One region of the Desulforamulus hydrothermalis Lam5 genome, then DNA from elsewhere that is predicted to be linked to it. Evidence: riboswitches for the same ligand, from Rfam matches in the RefSeq annotation. Region 1 holds a riboswitch; the other holds the start of a gene.
The links. Region 1 has a riboswitch for molybdenum cofactor ahead of DESHY_RS11875 (molybdopterin-binding protein). Riboswitches for the same ligand answer to the same signal wherever they lie in the genome.
Positions count from the first base shown of each region.

Region 2: it holds a riboswitch for molybdenum cofactor, as region 1 does, so the genes downstream of both, DESHY_RS04765 (ABC transporter permease) here and DESHY_RS11875 (molybdopterin-binding protein) in region 1, are expected to answer to the same signal.

Region 1 is NZ_CAOS01000013.1:342,967-350,391, forward strand. Features, by position in the region: gene fliY (flagellar motor switch phosphatase FliY) at 1-495, shown strand, start outside; gene DESHY_RS11850 (hypothetical protein) at 743-1,168, opposite strand; gene DESHY_RS11855 (nucleotide pyrophosphohydrolase) at 1,161-1,514, opposite strand; gene DESHY_RS11860 (hypothetical protein) at 1,668-2,384, shown strand; gene hpt (hypoxanthine phosphoribosyltransferase) at 2,555-3,094, shown strand; gene guaA (glutamine-hydrolyzing GMP synthase) at 3,122-4,663, shown strand; molybdenum cofactor riboswitch at 5,167-5,284, shown strand; molybdenum cofactor riboswitch at 5,352-5,468, shown strand; gene DESHY_RS11875 (molybdopterin-binding protein) at 5,554-6,573, shown strand; gene DESHY_RS11880 (molybdopterin-dependent aldehyde oxidoreductase) at 6,646-7,425, shown strand, end outside.
Region 2 is NZ_CAOS01000007.1:26,613-34,037, reverse strand. Features, by position in the region: gene rpoB (DNA-directed RNA polymerase subunit beta) at 1-1,044, opposite strand, end outside; gene DESHY_RS13325 (ABC transporter ATP-binding protein) at 1,350-2,441, opposite strand; gene DESHY_RS04765 (ABC transporter permease) at 2,446-3,204, opposite strand; molybdenum cofactor riboswitch at 3,303-3,421, opposite strand; gene rplL (50S ribosomal protein L7/L12) at 3,670-4,047, opposite strand; gene rplJ (50S ribosomal protein L10) at 4,100-4,636, opposite strand; gene rplA (50S ribosomal protein L1) at 4,823-5,512, opposite strand; gene rplK (50S ribosomal protein L11) at 5,565-5,993, opposite strand; gene nusG (transcription termination/antitermination protein NusG) at 6,024-6,551, opposite strand; gene secE (preprotein translocase subunit SecE) at 6,600-6,953, opposite strand; gene rpmG (50S ribosomal protein L33) at 7,061-7,210, opposite strand.

The sequences.
Region 1 (7,425 bases):
ATGGGTTTGCCGGATACGCCGTCGCAAACAAACTTTGCTGAGGCACCGGCGGATCCGTTGCCCTCTTCGCCGGGCCTGCCAAGCTCCCAGGAGCTGGCTGAACCGGCAGGTCGGCCGGTTCAGCCAAGCAGCCCGCCGCCCGCCGCTGCAGCGGCGGCACCGCCGCCGGCAGCCGCCGCTGTTCAGCCGGCTTATCAGTCCTCAACCCTGGGATCGTTGGAACAGCGCAATCTGGATTTAATTCTGGATATTCCCCTGCGGGTTAGCGTGGTGCTGGGCCGGACCCGGCGACCCATTAAGGATGTGCTGAAAATGGCTCCCGGCTCAGTGGTGGAGCTGGACGCTCTGGCGGATGAACCGGTGGAAATACTGGTTAACGGCACCCTGGTGGCCACCGGGGAAGTGGTGGTGGTCAACGAAAATTTTGGCGTCCGCATTACCAACATTATCAGCCCTCTGGAGCGGGTCCAGCGGCTGGGCGGCAAAAAATTCTAAAGCCAAGTCGCGCAAGATAAACAGTAAGAAGATTGATGATCCCCTGTCAGCTTTTTGTTGAAGCACCGGTCACAGCACTTGCTGAGCGAAAGGAGCCATGGCGGTGACGCCCACAGGAGGTGGGCGCCACCACCATGGCGACCGCTGACCGGAGCTTAAGGGGATTATAAACCGCAGTTAATGTTTGGCGACACCTATGGTGAGGGCATTAATCCCTCACCTCTTAATTTAGCTTTTAATCCGGTTGTCAAGCAAGCAGGACAGCCAGCTGGTATTGCCCGTCCTCTACCGCCTTGAGGGCGGCTGCCGGATCCTGAGTGTAAGTCACTGTTGCCGACCTGTCCTGGGGGCTGAGGTTTAAGATGCCGCCCAGCACCTCTTGCTCCAGCAGGGCCCGGCTTGGCTCGGCTTCCGGGGCAACCTGCGGCCCCAGGCTGCTGCTGTCCTTCAGGGTGTTGATAAAGACGCAGTCTCCCCCGGCGTATACGGACAGCACCGGCCGCCGGCTGCCGTCGGCCCGCCGCCCCAGGGCGGCCATTCTGTTTAATAAAATATCCAGGTTATGATAGTCCTGGAGCAAAATAAAATCCTCCTGCATGAAGTTTTTGGCCAGTCTGTCCAGCAACGACAGGGGATGCAAGCTGCACTGCCTGATTAAAGCCACCTTAGTCATCCGTAGGCACCTCCGCTTGTTTTTCTATTGGCTTAATGCGGGTCCAGCGGTGGCTGTCCCGCTGCCGGTATTTTTCCATCATGTCCTGAAAGGCCTTGTCCAGGTCAATCTGCAGTGAATTGGCAAAACAACCTACAATGAATAATATATCTGCCAGCTCCAGGGCGAGGTTTCCTGCCGGTTCCCCTGGTTTTTTGGGTTTTTGGCCGTACAGGTGGTTAACCTCCCGGGCCAGCTCACCCACTTCTTCGGTTAAACGGGCCAGCATGGACAGGGGATGCCAGTAACCCTCCTCGAACTGGCTGATCCACCGGTGTACGTCCTGCTGCATATCTTTGAGGCTCACACAACCACTCCCTATGTAAATGCTTCCACAGGTACATTATACCATCCCATACCTAATATTGTTACCCCTGGCGTCTTTTTCATGTGCTGCTGGCATAAAGCAGCGGGTACCTCAGTATGATGATAGAAAGAACTTAGCCAGGGGGGATATTTTGTGCTGATACCCAGACAGATTTTTTTTAACAGGCGCCGGCTGGTTCCGCTGGCAGCTGCAGCTGCCCTGGTGCTTGCCTTTATTTTTTGGCTGGGCCGGTTATTTTCCGGCACCGCTCAGGCCGACCAGGAGAAAATTTTTATCACCGCCCTGGATAATACCCTGGCCAGCCGCAGTTTTCGTTTTGCTGTAGAAACAAAGCTCTTAGGGGAACACGAATTTTACAGCAAGCTGGAAGGGGAACGGGTGCTGCCGGATAAGGTGCATATTAAAGGGACTGTTTTGCAAACACCGGTGGAATTTACGCAGGTACAGGACAATACCTACATGAAAGACCCTTTTTCCGGTAAATGGCTGATGTTAAAGGATATTAAAATGTCCCAAACGGAACTGTTTTTTGCCGAGTTAAACCCCCTGGCGTATTTTAATTTTAAGGATATACCGCAGCTGGTACTGCAGGGGGAAGAAAAGGCGGCCGGCTACAAGTGCCTGGTTTTTGAGTTGAAGCCAAATTTGGAAAATATTTTTTTAGAAGATCAGTTTAACGACTATACCTATCAAGTGTGGGTGGATAAACAAGACCTGGTCATCCGCCAGGCTCTTATCCGGGCCAACCGGGCAGATACCGGCAGCCGCGGTCTGGAAATGAGCATTAAGCTCTGGGATTATAACCGGCAGCTGCAGGTAGAGGTGCCGGAGGAAATCCGGCCCAACTAGCCGTTTGCCGCAGACTTGTCAACAGTTTTTGCCGTTTCTTGCTGAAACGGCATTTTTTACGGTCAGACGGGAAAATCTATACCAGAGAACTTCAAACTCAACTATTGACGAAAAAAAGGTTTTTTTGTTATGCTCATTTGGTAGGCAAAGACTGGCAAGGAGTGAAAACAATGCATCCCCATGTGGAAAAAATACTGTTAAACGAACAGCAAATCCAGGAACGGGTCAAACAGTTAGGTCAGCAAATTACCGCAGACTACCAGGGCGAGAGCATCCTGATGGTGGGCATTTTAAAGGGAGCCATGATTTTTCTGGCGGACCTGGTGCGCAACATTGAAATACCCACTTTTTTTGATTTTATGGCGGTGTCCAGCTACGGGGCGGGCACAGTTTCTTCCGGCGTGGTTCGTATTTTAAAGGACCTGGACAAGAGTGTGGAAGGCAAACACGTTATTATTGTGGAGGATATTGTTGATACCGGGCTTACCCTGCAGTACCTGCTGGAGAATATGAAGTCCCGCGGGCCGGCCAGCCTGAAGGTTTGCACCCTGCTGGACAAGCCGGATCGCCGTAAAGTTGACATTCCCATAGATTACAACGGTTTCCGCATACCTGATGAGTTTGTGGTGGGCTACGGTCTGGATTTTAATGAGCGGTACCGCAACCTGCCTTATATTGCGGTGCTGAAACCGGAAATTTATAAAGGTTAAAGTTTTTACTGAACGGAGGAGTTGTAAATGTCCTTTGCCGAGCAGGAGCTTATCCTGGTGCTGGATTTCGGCGGCCAGTACACCCAGCTGATTGCCCGCCGCATCCGGGACTGCCGTGTTTATTGTGAGATTGAACCTTACAACGTGTCCCTTGATAAAATAAAAGCCCTAAATCCCCGGGGCATTGTTTTCTCCGGCGGCCCTGCCAGTGTCTATTTGCCCGACGCCCCCAAGGTGGATCCGGCTGTTTATGAGCTGGGCATCCCGGTGCTGGGTATTTGCTACGGCATGCAGTTAATGACCCAGCAACTGAAGGGGAAAGTGGTGGCTGCCGAGCAGCATGAGTACGGACGCACCAGAATGCAGGTAATGCAGTGCGATAATATTTTGAAAAACCTTACCGCCGATGAAGAATGCTGGATGAGCCACGGCGACCGGGTAGAAGAAGCGCCGCCGGGCTTTCAGGTAATTGCCAGGACTGACAAGGCACCGGTGGCAGCCATGGCCAACCCGGACAAGAAGCTGTATGCGGTTCAGTTTCACCCCGAGGTGGTTCACACCCCCAAGGGTACGGAAATTCTCAAGAGCTTTTTGTTTGACATTTGCGGCTGCAGCGGCGCCTGGAACATGGGTTCATTCCTGGAGGAGGCGGTTCGGGAGGTTAAGCAAAAGGTGGGCAACCGCCAGGTTTTGTGTGCCTTGAGCGGCGGCGTGGATTCTTCCGTGGCGGCGGTGCTGGTGCACCGGGCGGTAGGTGACCGGCTCACCTGTGTGTTTGTAGATCACGGTTTATTAAGAAAGAACGAAGCACAGCAGGTGGTAGAAACCTTCCGCAACCGGTTTAACATCAAACTGGTGCATGTGGACGCTTCGGAACGTTTCTTAGAGAAACTAAAGGGTATTACCGATCCCGAACAAAAGCGTAAAATCATTGGTGCCGAGTTTATCCGGGTGTTTGAGGAAGAAGCCAGGAAACTGGGCGATATTGATTTTCTGGTACAGGGCACCCTGTACCCGGATGTGGTGGAAAGCGGCACCGCCACAGCGGCCGTCATTAAATCCCACCATAATGTGGGGGGCCTGCCGGAAGATATGCAGTTTGAACTGATTGAACCCCTGCGCTGGCTGTTTAAGGATGAAGTGCGCCGGTTAGGCGAAGAACTGGGCCTGCCGGAAGAAATTGTCTGGCGCCAGCCTTTCCCCGGCCCCGGTTTAGCGGTCAGGATACTGGGTGAAATCACCAGGGAAAAACTGGCCATATTGCGCGAGGCAGATTTTGTGGTGACCGATGAAATTAAAAAGGCCGGCTTGGCCAGGGAAATCTGGCAATACTTTGCGGTGTTGCCGGACATGCGCAGCGTCGGTGTCATGGGTGACGGGCGTACTTACGCTTATGCTGTGGTGGTGCGGGCGGTTTACAGCCATGACGGCATGACCGCCGACTGGGCCCGCATCCCCCATGAGGTGCTGGCCAACATTTCTACCCGCCTGGTCAACGAGGTGGCAGAGGTTAACCGGGTGGTGTACGACATTACTTCCAAACCGCCGGGTACTATTGAGTGGGAATAGTAAAAGAAAAACCCTGCAAGATTCTATATTATAGGGCTTGCAGGGATTAATTTTATACTGTCCATTTGAAGCCCTACCTCCAATTCATAGAGCATGACAGTTGCCTGGCATAACCGGAAGTGGTCATTAAGCGGTGTTCAATAATAGCAAAGAACCAACGAATGGCTGATGCACTTTTTGGAAAATACGGATTAGTCTTTCTCTACGCCTGATTTCCAATTTAAGCGGGAACCTTTTGACGGGCTTATTAAGTTGAGGTTAGCTAGCAATAAAAAAGAAGGTATTTATTCGACAACATCTGATCTTTGTTTACAAAGGAAATATTAAATTTTGCGTAGAATATAACCCACAGTCGGATAATTAATTAATTAAGAAGCAGATTTGTCTTTTTTTGGAACATTTTTACCATTATAGAACACCGAAAATAAAAGGCAATGCAAAATTGATTTATTATAGAACGGATTATAACGGATAATATATGGTATGGATTTTGCTATAAATTTCAACGAACTTGTCTCCGAGCCGTTAGATCTAAAGCATAAGCCATGATCTCCCGGCCGTTAGGGTTCACCGGGAAACCGGTGGGCCTCCCGTGAGGAAAGGAGTACGGTAAATACTTGGCTAACAAGGCCAGGGTCTGCCTGCTTCTTTGCGGAGACTCTGGTTTTTATTTTTTAACAAGATAAATCTGAATTGTGAGCTCCGAGCTTGGTAGTCTAAGGCAGTGCTATGACGGCCAAGCCGATAGGGTTTAATGGGAAACCATTAAGCCTCCCGTGTGGAAAGGAGTATAGTAGTAAACCTTGGGGGTAGAATGCCAGGGTGCTGTTTATCCTTCCACAGCATCCTGGTTTTTATTTTTCTATCATAAATACAAGGGGGATATGGTTATGAAGATGGTACCGGTCCAGGAGGCGGTGGGAATGGTTCTCTGCCACGATATTACCCAGATTATACCGGGTAAATTTAAGGGCAGGGCATTCAAGAAAGGGCACATTGTAAAGTTTGAAGATATTCCAAGACTGTTGGATCTGGGCAAGCAAAACTTGTACGTATGGGAAATAAATAAAGACCTATTGCATGAAGATGACGCAGCCCTGAGAATTGCCAGGGCAGCTGCCGGTCACGGCATAACCCTTACTGAACCTAAAGAGGGCAAGGTAAACCTGGTGGCCAAAGAAAAGGGGCTGCTTAAGGTAAATTCAGATGCTTTATACAGTATTAACGAACTGGAAGATGTAATGTTTGCAACTCTACATACCAACCAAATAGTTGAAAAGGATAAAGTATTAGCGGGTACCAGAATCATTCCTCTGGTTATTAAGGACGACAAAATTCGCAATATTGAAAATATATGTCGAATTAACTACCCGTTGATTGAGGTCAAACCCTTTAGATCTTTAAAAGTTGGTGTTGTCACCACCGGCAGTGAAGTGTATCATGGTCGAATTCAGGATGAATTTGGACCGGTAGTAACCAAAAAAATAGCGTCGTGGGGGAGTTATGTCTTCAGACAGATATTTGTGTCTGACAGCACAGAAATGATTGTAAATGCAATCAACCAGTTATTGCGAGAGGGGGCTGAGATGATAACAGCTACCGGAGGCATGTCTGTAGACCCCGACGATTTGACTCCCGCCGGAATCAGAGCTGCCGGTGGACGCATTGTTACCTACGGTGCACCCACTTTGCCCGGGGCTATGTTTATGGTGGCCTACATGGGAAAAGTACCGGTTCTGGGGTTGCCAGGTTGTGTAATGTACAGCCGCAGCAGTATTTTTGACCTGGTGGTCCCTCGCATTTTGGCAGGGGAAGAAATAACCCGCAGAGATATTGTTGCTCTGGGTCACGGTGGTCTCTGTGTTAACTGTAAGGAATGCAGATATCCGGACTGTGGTTTTGGCAAATAACTTGGAATTGAAATTTAAGGTGCTGTTTGACAGGCCTTAAAGATTTAATAAATAGAGAAGGAGTGTAAAAAATTGATTAAAAAGAAGCTTAACATCAACGGTGTTACTACTGTTGTAGTTGCCGATCCGGAAGCTATGCTGGCAGATGTCCTGCGTGGACAACTGCACCTGACCGGAACCAAGGTTGGCTGCGGCAAAGCCCAGTGCGGGGCCTGCTCGGTGATCTTGAACGGCAAGGTAATCATGTCCTGCGCCTACAAGATGAAACGCATTCCCGACGAATCCATTATTACCACCATTGAGGGTATCGGCACCCCCACCAACCTGCACGCCCTGCAACTGGCCTGGGTTAAATACGGCGCTGCCCAGTGCGGCTTCTGTTCCCCTGGCTTTATTGTATCCGCCAAGGGTCTCTTGGACCAAAACCCGAACCCGACCCGGGAAGAAGTACGCGACTGGTTTCAGAAGCACAGAAATGTCTGCCGCTGCACCGGTTACAAGCCCATCGTGGACGCTGTGATGGCGGCTGCCAAGCTGATGCGCGGTGAAATCACTGTAGAAGACCTGAGCTTCCGGATGCCGGCTGACGGCAAGATCTTGGGTACCGATTATCCACGTCCATCTGCTGTGGGCAAGGTCACAGGCACCATTGAATACGGCTCCGACTTCGGTCTCCGGATGCCGCCCGGCACCCTGCAGCTCAAACTGGTCCAGGCCCAGGTTTCTCATGCCAGGATTCTCTCCATCGATACCTCCGAAGCTGAAAAAATGCCCGGTGTTTACAAGGTTGTTACGCATAAGGATATTAAGGGTAAAAACCGCATTAACGGCTTGAACTTCCCAAACAACAAG
Region 2 (7,425 bases), on a different contig from region 1:
CGAGCGCAGTCTTCGGTTGCCCAGGTGGTCAATATCGTCAACGCTGCCTTCGCCTTTCATCAGGCCAAGCAGGTAGCGGAAGGTAGCTACAATATCCTCTTTGGTTAACTCCCGGATAAACTCACGTTCCACCGGAACTTCTTTGTTTAAATAGCGATCCCATTCTTTGGGCCCGTCTTCGCCTTTAGGATAACGGTAAAGCACGCCGTGCTTTAATTTCTTCTGCAGCTTGTAACGTCCCACATGAGCCAGATCATATCGCTTGGGGTCAAAGAATAAAGTATATAATAAAGAGCGGGCGCTTTCCACCGTTGGCGGTTCACCCGGCCGCAGCCGCTTGTAGATTTCTACCAATGCTTCTTCTTCTGAATCTGTGTTGTCCCTGGTTAAGGTTTCTTGAACAAATTTGTCATTCTCAAACAGTTCGAGAATCATAGCATTCGAACTGTAACCAAGGGCCCGGATTAATACTGTGGCCGGGATTTTACGGGTGCGGTCAATGCGAACGAATATGTGATCATTGACATCGGTTTCAAACTCCAACCAGGCTCCACGGTTAGGAATCACGGTGGATGTGAACAACCTTTTGCCGCTGGAATCGATATGGTCAGCAAAGTAAACGCCGGGGGAACGGACCAATTGGCTGACAATTACACGCTCAGCCCCGTTGATAATAAAAGTACCTTTGTTGGTCATCAGCGGGAAGTCCCCCATAAAGACTTCCTGTTCCTTGACCTCCCCGGTCTCTTTGTTTATCAGGCGGACTTTCACTCGCAAGGGAGCGGCATATGTTACATCGCGTTCCTTGCACTCTTCCACGGAGTACTTGGGTTCTCCCAGAGTGTAGTCCAGGAATTCAAGCACCAGATTGCCTGTAAAATCCTGAATGGGAGAGATGTCGTGAAACACTTCCCGCAGGCCCTCCTGCAGGAACCATTCGTAAGAATTTCGCTGAACTTCAATCAGGTTGGGCAAATCCAGCACTTCACGAAGTTTGCCGTAGTTCCACCTCACCCTGTTTCCTACTTGTTCCGGGTAAGCCATCGAACGCATCACACCCCTTAAATAATTACATAAATGACGGTCTTGTGCTAAAATTACAGACAACGAAAAGCAAGGTCTTGCTTTTTTATCAACAATCCCTCGCTTTTAAACACTATAACGCCTTATCTACTTTATTTTGGCCATTTATGCAGAAAATTATGCACAATTTTTGCCACCTAACCAAGTTTATTTTAGGTTATCCACAGAATGACATTTTGTAATGTTAGCACAAGTGGCAGTATTTGTCAAGGTGGTTTTTTGTCTGTTGACGAAAAAAATTGGGATTTTTATTTTGGCATTAAAGTTTAAATGCCTCTGTCTGTCAATGGCAAGCCATATATTTTTTCAGGCGGCAGCATGATGTTAACCAGACTGCCCGACCGCACCCTGCCGGCAAAGAAAAGTTCTTTGTTAACCTGCAAGGTTATGGAAAACCCGCAGTCCACTGTAAGCTTCAGCTGGCTGCTTAACGGATAAATCTTGGTTACCCGGCCCCGGCATAGGTTAGGACCGCCGTCCGGTTTGCGGTCTTCAATTAAAATTACGTCTTCCGGCCGGATGCACAGGTTAATATTGGTACCGGGCCGGTAATCCTGCCGGGCAACAAAACTTATCACCGTCTCGCCCACCTGTGCTGTCCTGCCGCCCGGCAGAACAACCCCCTGCAAAACATTTTCAATGCCCACCAGCCTGGCCACCTCCTCATTGACAGGATAGCGGAAGATGTCCTCGGTGGAACAATCCTGCACTATTTTGCCCGCTGACATAGCGCACACCCGCCCGGCCAGCAAAGGAATTTCTTCCACGTTATGGGTAATAAAAACGGTGGCTGTGGCGGTAGCTTTAATAATTTCACCGATTTCTTCAATAAGCGTTATCCGGGTAGGTAAATCCAGTGCGGCAAAGGGTTCATCCAAAAACAGCACCTGCGGTTCCAGCGCCAGAGCCCTGGCAATGCTTACCCTTTGTGCTTCACCTCCCGAAAGATAACGGATATGCCGATCTGCCAAATGTGCAATTTGCAATTTTTTAAGCCAGTAATTTACCCGGCGGGCTATTTGATCTCGCGGCAGTCCCCGGAAGCGCAGCCCTTGTGCCACATTGCCAAACACCGAACCGCTGAGCAACAGGGCTTCCTGAAAGACCATGGCCATTTGACGCCTTACCTGTAAGGGGCTGCCCGTCACCTGCCGGCCGTCAAAAATAATCTCCCCCTGCCAGGGTTTTTCCAGCAAGGCTAACAATTTTACCAGGCTGCTTTTGCCGGCGCCGTTGGGGCCGATCAGGGCAATTGTTTCACCCTTATGCAAAACAAAATTGTCAATGTCGATCAGAGTCCTTCCTGCCACTCCCCAACAAAGGTTTTTGACCTGCAAAATTACCTGCTGCCCCTGCATTTTTTCACCTGCTTTTCTGCCGTTTACCCATGAAATTTAACAACCGGTTTCCCCGGTGGCCGGAAGCGGTTGTTTCGCCCTGCTGCTGCAGCAGGGTCAGTAATAACGTAACACCGTAAGCCAATAATAACAATATAACACTTAAGGCAATAGCTGCCGCAAAATTTCCTTTGGAAACCTCCATCACCGTGGCCGTTGTCAATACCCGCGTGTACCCCTTGACATTGCCTCCCACCATCATGGAAGCTCCCACTTCGGATACTACCCCGCCAAATCCGGCAATAACGGCAGCCAGCAGCGGCAACCTGGCCTCCCGCATTAACAGCCACATATATTGCCGCCGGGAAGCGCCCAGCGCCAGTATCTGCAGGCGCAACTGCGGTTTTATCTGCTGTACTGCCGCAATGGTAAAACCCGTAACAATCGGGGTAGCAATTACCGCCTGGGCAATCACCATAGCGGCAGGCGTGTACATCAGCCCTAAAAATCCCAGTGGGCCGTACCGCCAAAGCAATATGCTTACCCATAATCCAACCACCACCGGCGGCAGGCCCATACCGGTATTCACCAGACTGATTATAAAGCCGCGGCCGGGAAAATTTCGCAGAGCCAAAAACACGCCGGCCGGGATGCCCAGAAAAAGGCTTATCAGGGTAGCAAGGCCGGAAATCTTTAATGTTAAGAAAGTAACCTGATATACTTCGGGGTCCCCGCCGAACAAGCTGATTAACGCTTCCCTGACGCCGTTGACAATAAGGTCCATAATGCGGTCAACTCCCAAATTTAATTTGCATATCGGCATAGATTTATTAGCGCTGCAATAACAACAAAACCAGGTCGCGGAAAGCAATGACCTGGCCGTAACATCTTCATCACTCTCCTTTCCACACGGGAGGCAAACCGGTTTCCCGGCTTACCCTAGCGGCCGGCAATCCGTCGCATAAAGCCTTAGGACAACCGGCTCGGAGAAACAAGATAATTTTGTTCAGGGCAAACAACGTTCCCCAACGTTATTTGCCAATTAGGGTATATTTTACAGTACATGCAAAAATACGTCAAGATTTAGGCAGACTTTTCTGACAACCCGGGCGGCCCTCCGGGACTGTCAGAACAGGCCGGTTTTTTATCTGATCAATCCGGCAGCTTGTTTGCAAACAAAGAGGGTATGCCCATAGTACTGCTTTAGGCATACCCTCCCTGTCTTTATAAACCGGTCACAATAAACTTATTACTTAATTTCAACAGTAGCGCCGGCTTCGGTGAGCTTAGCTTTGATAGCTTCAGCATCTTCCTTGGTGGTTTTTTCTTTGATGGGCTTAGGAGCACCGTCAACCAGGTCTTTAGCTTCTTTCAGGCCCAGACCGGTGATTTCGCGCACAACTTTAATAACGTTGATCTTCTTGTCGCCGGCATTAGCCAGGATAACATCAAACTCGGTTTTTTCTTCTTCAGCGGGAGCAGCAGCACCGGCTACAGGTGCAGCGGCAACGGCCACCGGAGCAGCAGCAGATACACCAAATTCTTCTTCAAAAGCTTTTACCAGTTCGGCCAGTTCCAGCACGGTAAGGCCTTTAACAATTTCTAATACTTCAGCTACTTTAGACATACTGATCTTGTACCTCCTCAAAATTTATAAATAATTTAAGCAACGGAACAAACTAAGATGCTTGACTCTCTTTTTGCTGACGCACCTGATCCAGAACATAAACCAGATTGCGCAGGTTGGCAGCCAGTACGCCGGCAAAGCCATACAGGGGAGCCTGCATGCCACCCAGTACTTTGGCCAGCAATACTTCTCTGGAAGGCAGGTCGGCCAGGGCTTTGACGCCGTTGGCATCAATCACCTTGCCTTCTAAAATACCGGCTTTGATGTCAACCCCTTGTTTCACTTCCTTAGCAAAATCCGAAAGGATTTTGGCAGGAGCCACCGGGTCTTCAATACCAAAGGCAAATACCGTAGGCCCTTCCAGGTAGGGATCTAATCCCTCAACACCGATTTCCCGGGCGGCAATACGGGCCACGGTGTTCTTAGCCACCTTCATTTCACTGCCGGCTTTGCGCAGGCGAGCCCGCAGGTCGGTGATTTTAGCCACTGAAATGCCGCGAAAATCAGCTAAAATGGTAACCTGGGATTGGGACATTTTTTCTTTAATTTCTTCCAGCATAACTGCTTTTTGAGCTTTTGTGGTCGGCAAGAGCTACACCTCCTTCCGCTGGAATAAAACAAAAGGGGGAATTCGCCAAGACAGGCAAAATTCCCCGCAATGCTTCACACTTTTGCAGTAATTCACCCGGTCTCGGCTGGCGGCTTAAGCCATTAAGTCAAGGACACCAACTGTCTACGACTGGACTTATTCAGTTGTCGCAACCGGGCAAAGTCCCTAGAGCTTGTTGGGGTTAATTTTAATCCCCGGGCCCATGGTAGAGGAAACGGTGATGCTCTTCATGTACTGACCCTTGGCGGAAGCAGGCTTAACACGCTGCAATGTATCAGCCAGGGTTTTAAAGTTTTCAGCCAGCTTTTGGGCATCAAAAGAAACCTTACCAATGGGTGCGTGAACAATACCGACTTTATCGGTACGGTAAGTAATCTTACCGCCTTTGGCATCTTTTACAGCAGGCCCTACATCAAAGGTTACAGTACCTGTTTTGGGGTTGGGCATTAAACCACGGGGGCCCAGAACACGACCCAGTTTACCAACCATCCCCATCATATCCGGGGTGGCAATGGCTACATCAAATCCCAACCAACCGCCTTGAATCTTTTCTACCAGCTCCTCGGCGCCGACAAAATCTGCACCGGCCGCTTCAGCTTCCTTGGCTTTTTCGCCTTTGGCAAAGACCAGTACGGTTTTGGTTTTACCGGTTCCGTGGGGCAGCACAACCGCACCTCTCAGTTGCTGGTCGGCGTGCCGGGGGTCAACCCCCAAGCGGAAGGCCACTTCAACAGTTTCATCAAATTTGGCGGGAGCGGTCTTTTTAACCAGCTCCATAGCTTCCAGGGGCTCGTAAAGAGTGTTTTTATCATACTGCTTCCGGGCTTCCTGAAGCTTTTTCCCTTCTTTGGGCATGTATTTCCCTCCTTTGTGGTACTAGCGGACTACATCCTCCCACCGGATGAAGCTATCCTTCTACAATTTCTACGCCCATGCTGCGGGCGGTGCCTTCAATCATGCGCATGGCAGCCTCCAGGCTGGCAGCGTTGAGATCAGGCATTTTTAATTCGGCGATTTCTTTAACTTTAGAGCGGGGCAGTTTACCCACTTTCTTCTTGTTAGGCTCGCCGGAAGCGGTCTCTATACCTAAAGCCTTCTTCAGCAGTACTGCTGCAGGAGGCGTTTTAGTAACAAAGGTAAAGGACCGGTCTTCATATACTGTAATTTCAACCGGAATAATCAAGCCGGCTTGCGCTGCAGTAACTTCATTATATTGTTTGACAAAAGCCATAATGTTTACCCCGTGTTGACCCAGGGCAGGACCTACCGGGGGCGCCGGGGTGGCTTTACCGGCCGGAATTTGCAGTTTGATTATGGCAGCTACCTTTTTGGCCATATCCAGTCCACCTCCTTACAACCTACAAGCTTAAAGCATTTTTTCAATTTGAGAAAAATCAAGCTCGATGGGAGTTTCACGTCCAAACATTGATACCATAACTTTAACTTTACCCTTTTCAGGGTAAATTTCTTCAATCACACCTGCAAAGTTTTCAAAGGGCCCGTCAATTACCTTGACATTTTCGCCAACACTGACGTCAATCCTGGTTTTCGGTTCTTCCAAGCCCATCTGCTTAATAATGGCCTTGGCTTCTTCCTGGCTTAACGGGATAGGCTTAGAACCTGTGCCGACAAAACCGGTTACTCCCGGCGTATTGCGCACCACGTACCAGGAATCATCAGTCATAATCATTTCTACCAGAACGTATCCGGGAAATACTTTTTTCTTTGAAACCTTTTTCTTGCCGTTTTTAATTTCCACTTCATCTTCCATGGGCACCAGAATACGAAAGATTTTATCTTCCATATTCATGGATTCAATTCGCTTCTCCAGGTTGGCTTTGACCTTATTCTCATAACCGGAATAAGTGTGCACAACATACCATTGTGTACTCATCAGCAAAAGGAACCCTGCCAGACGGGTTCCCCACCCCCTTGTTTACAATTAGGAAATGATGCCTTTTACGCCCAAGCTGAGAAGCGAATCTACCACCCAGATGACAACAGCCAGCACGGCAACCGAAGTCAGCACCACCGCAGTGTAAGTAACCAGCTCTTTGCGGCTGGGCCAGTGAACTTTTTTCAGCTCGTTCTGAACGCCACGCAGGTACTTGCTTACGCTGCCGATACGCTCACTAAAAGACGCTTTGGGCGCCTTGGCGGGTTCTTTTTTAGCTGCAGCCTTAGCAGCATCCTTAGGGGCCGCATCCTTTTTATTCTCGGCCCCACCGGTTTCATTGGTTGCCGCTGTTTCCTTGGCAGCGCTTGCCTTTTTGAGTGTCTTTTTTTGCACAGCCATTGAAAAACGCCACATCCTTAACTTTTTTGTTTACACCAGTAGTGCCTCGAATAAAACCCCTTACGGAATGCGGCCGATTATGGTAACGCTTGGGGTTGGCGGCTTAACTATCTGGTTTCTTTGTGAACTGTGTGGGTATGACACCACTTGCAATATTTTTTCAGTTCGATCCGGTTGGGATCGTTCTTTTTATTTTTAGTAGTGGTGTAGTTGCGCCGTTTGCATTCGGTGCAAGCCAGAGTTACGCCTACTCGCACTGTTGCCACCTCCCTAAAACGAAAAAAGACTTGGGCAGAGATGTCTAGTAATATACCTTAACAAATTTATCATATGTATTGTTGGATGTCAATACTTATCCTGTGGCAACGTACCATATTGGTATTATGTCTCTTTAATTGGTTTTATATACCAGTTTGCGGTTTATGCAAAAAAGGAGTGACCGGGGTCACTCCTTTTAGGAAAATTGTTAATC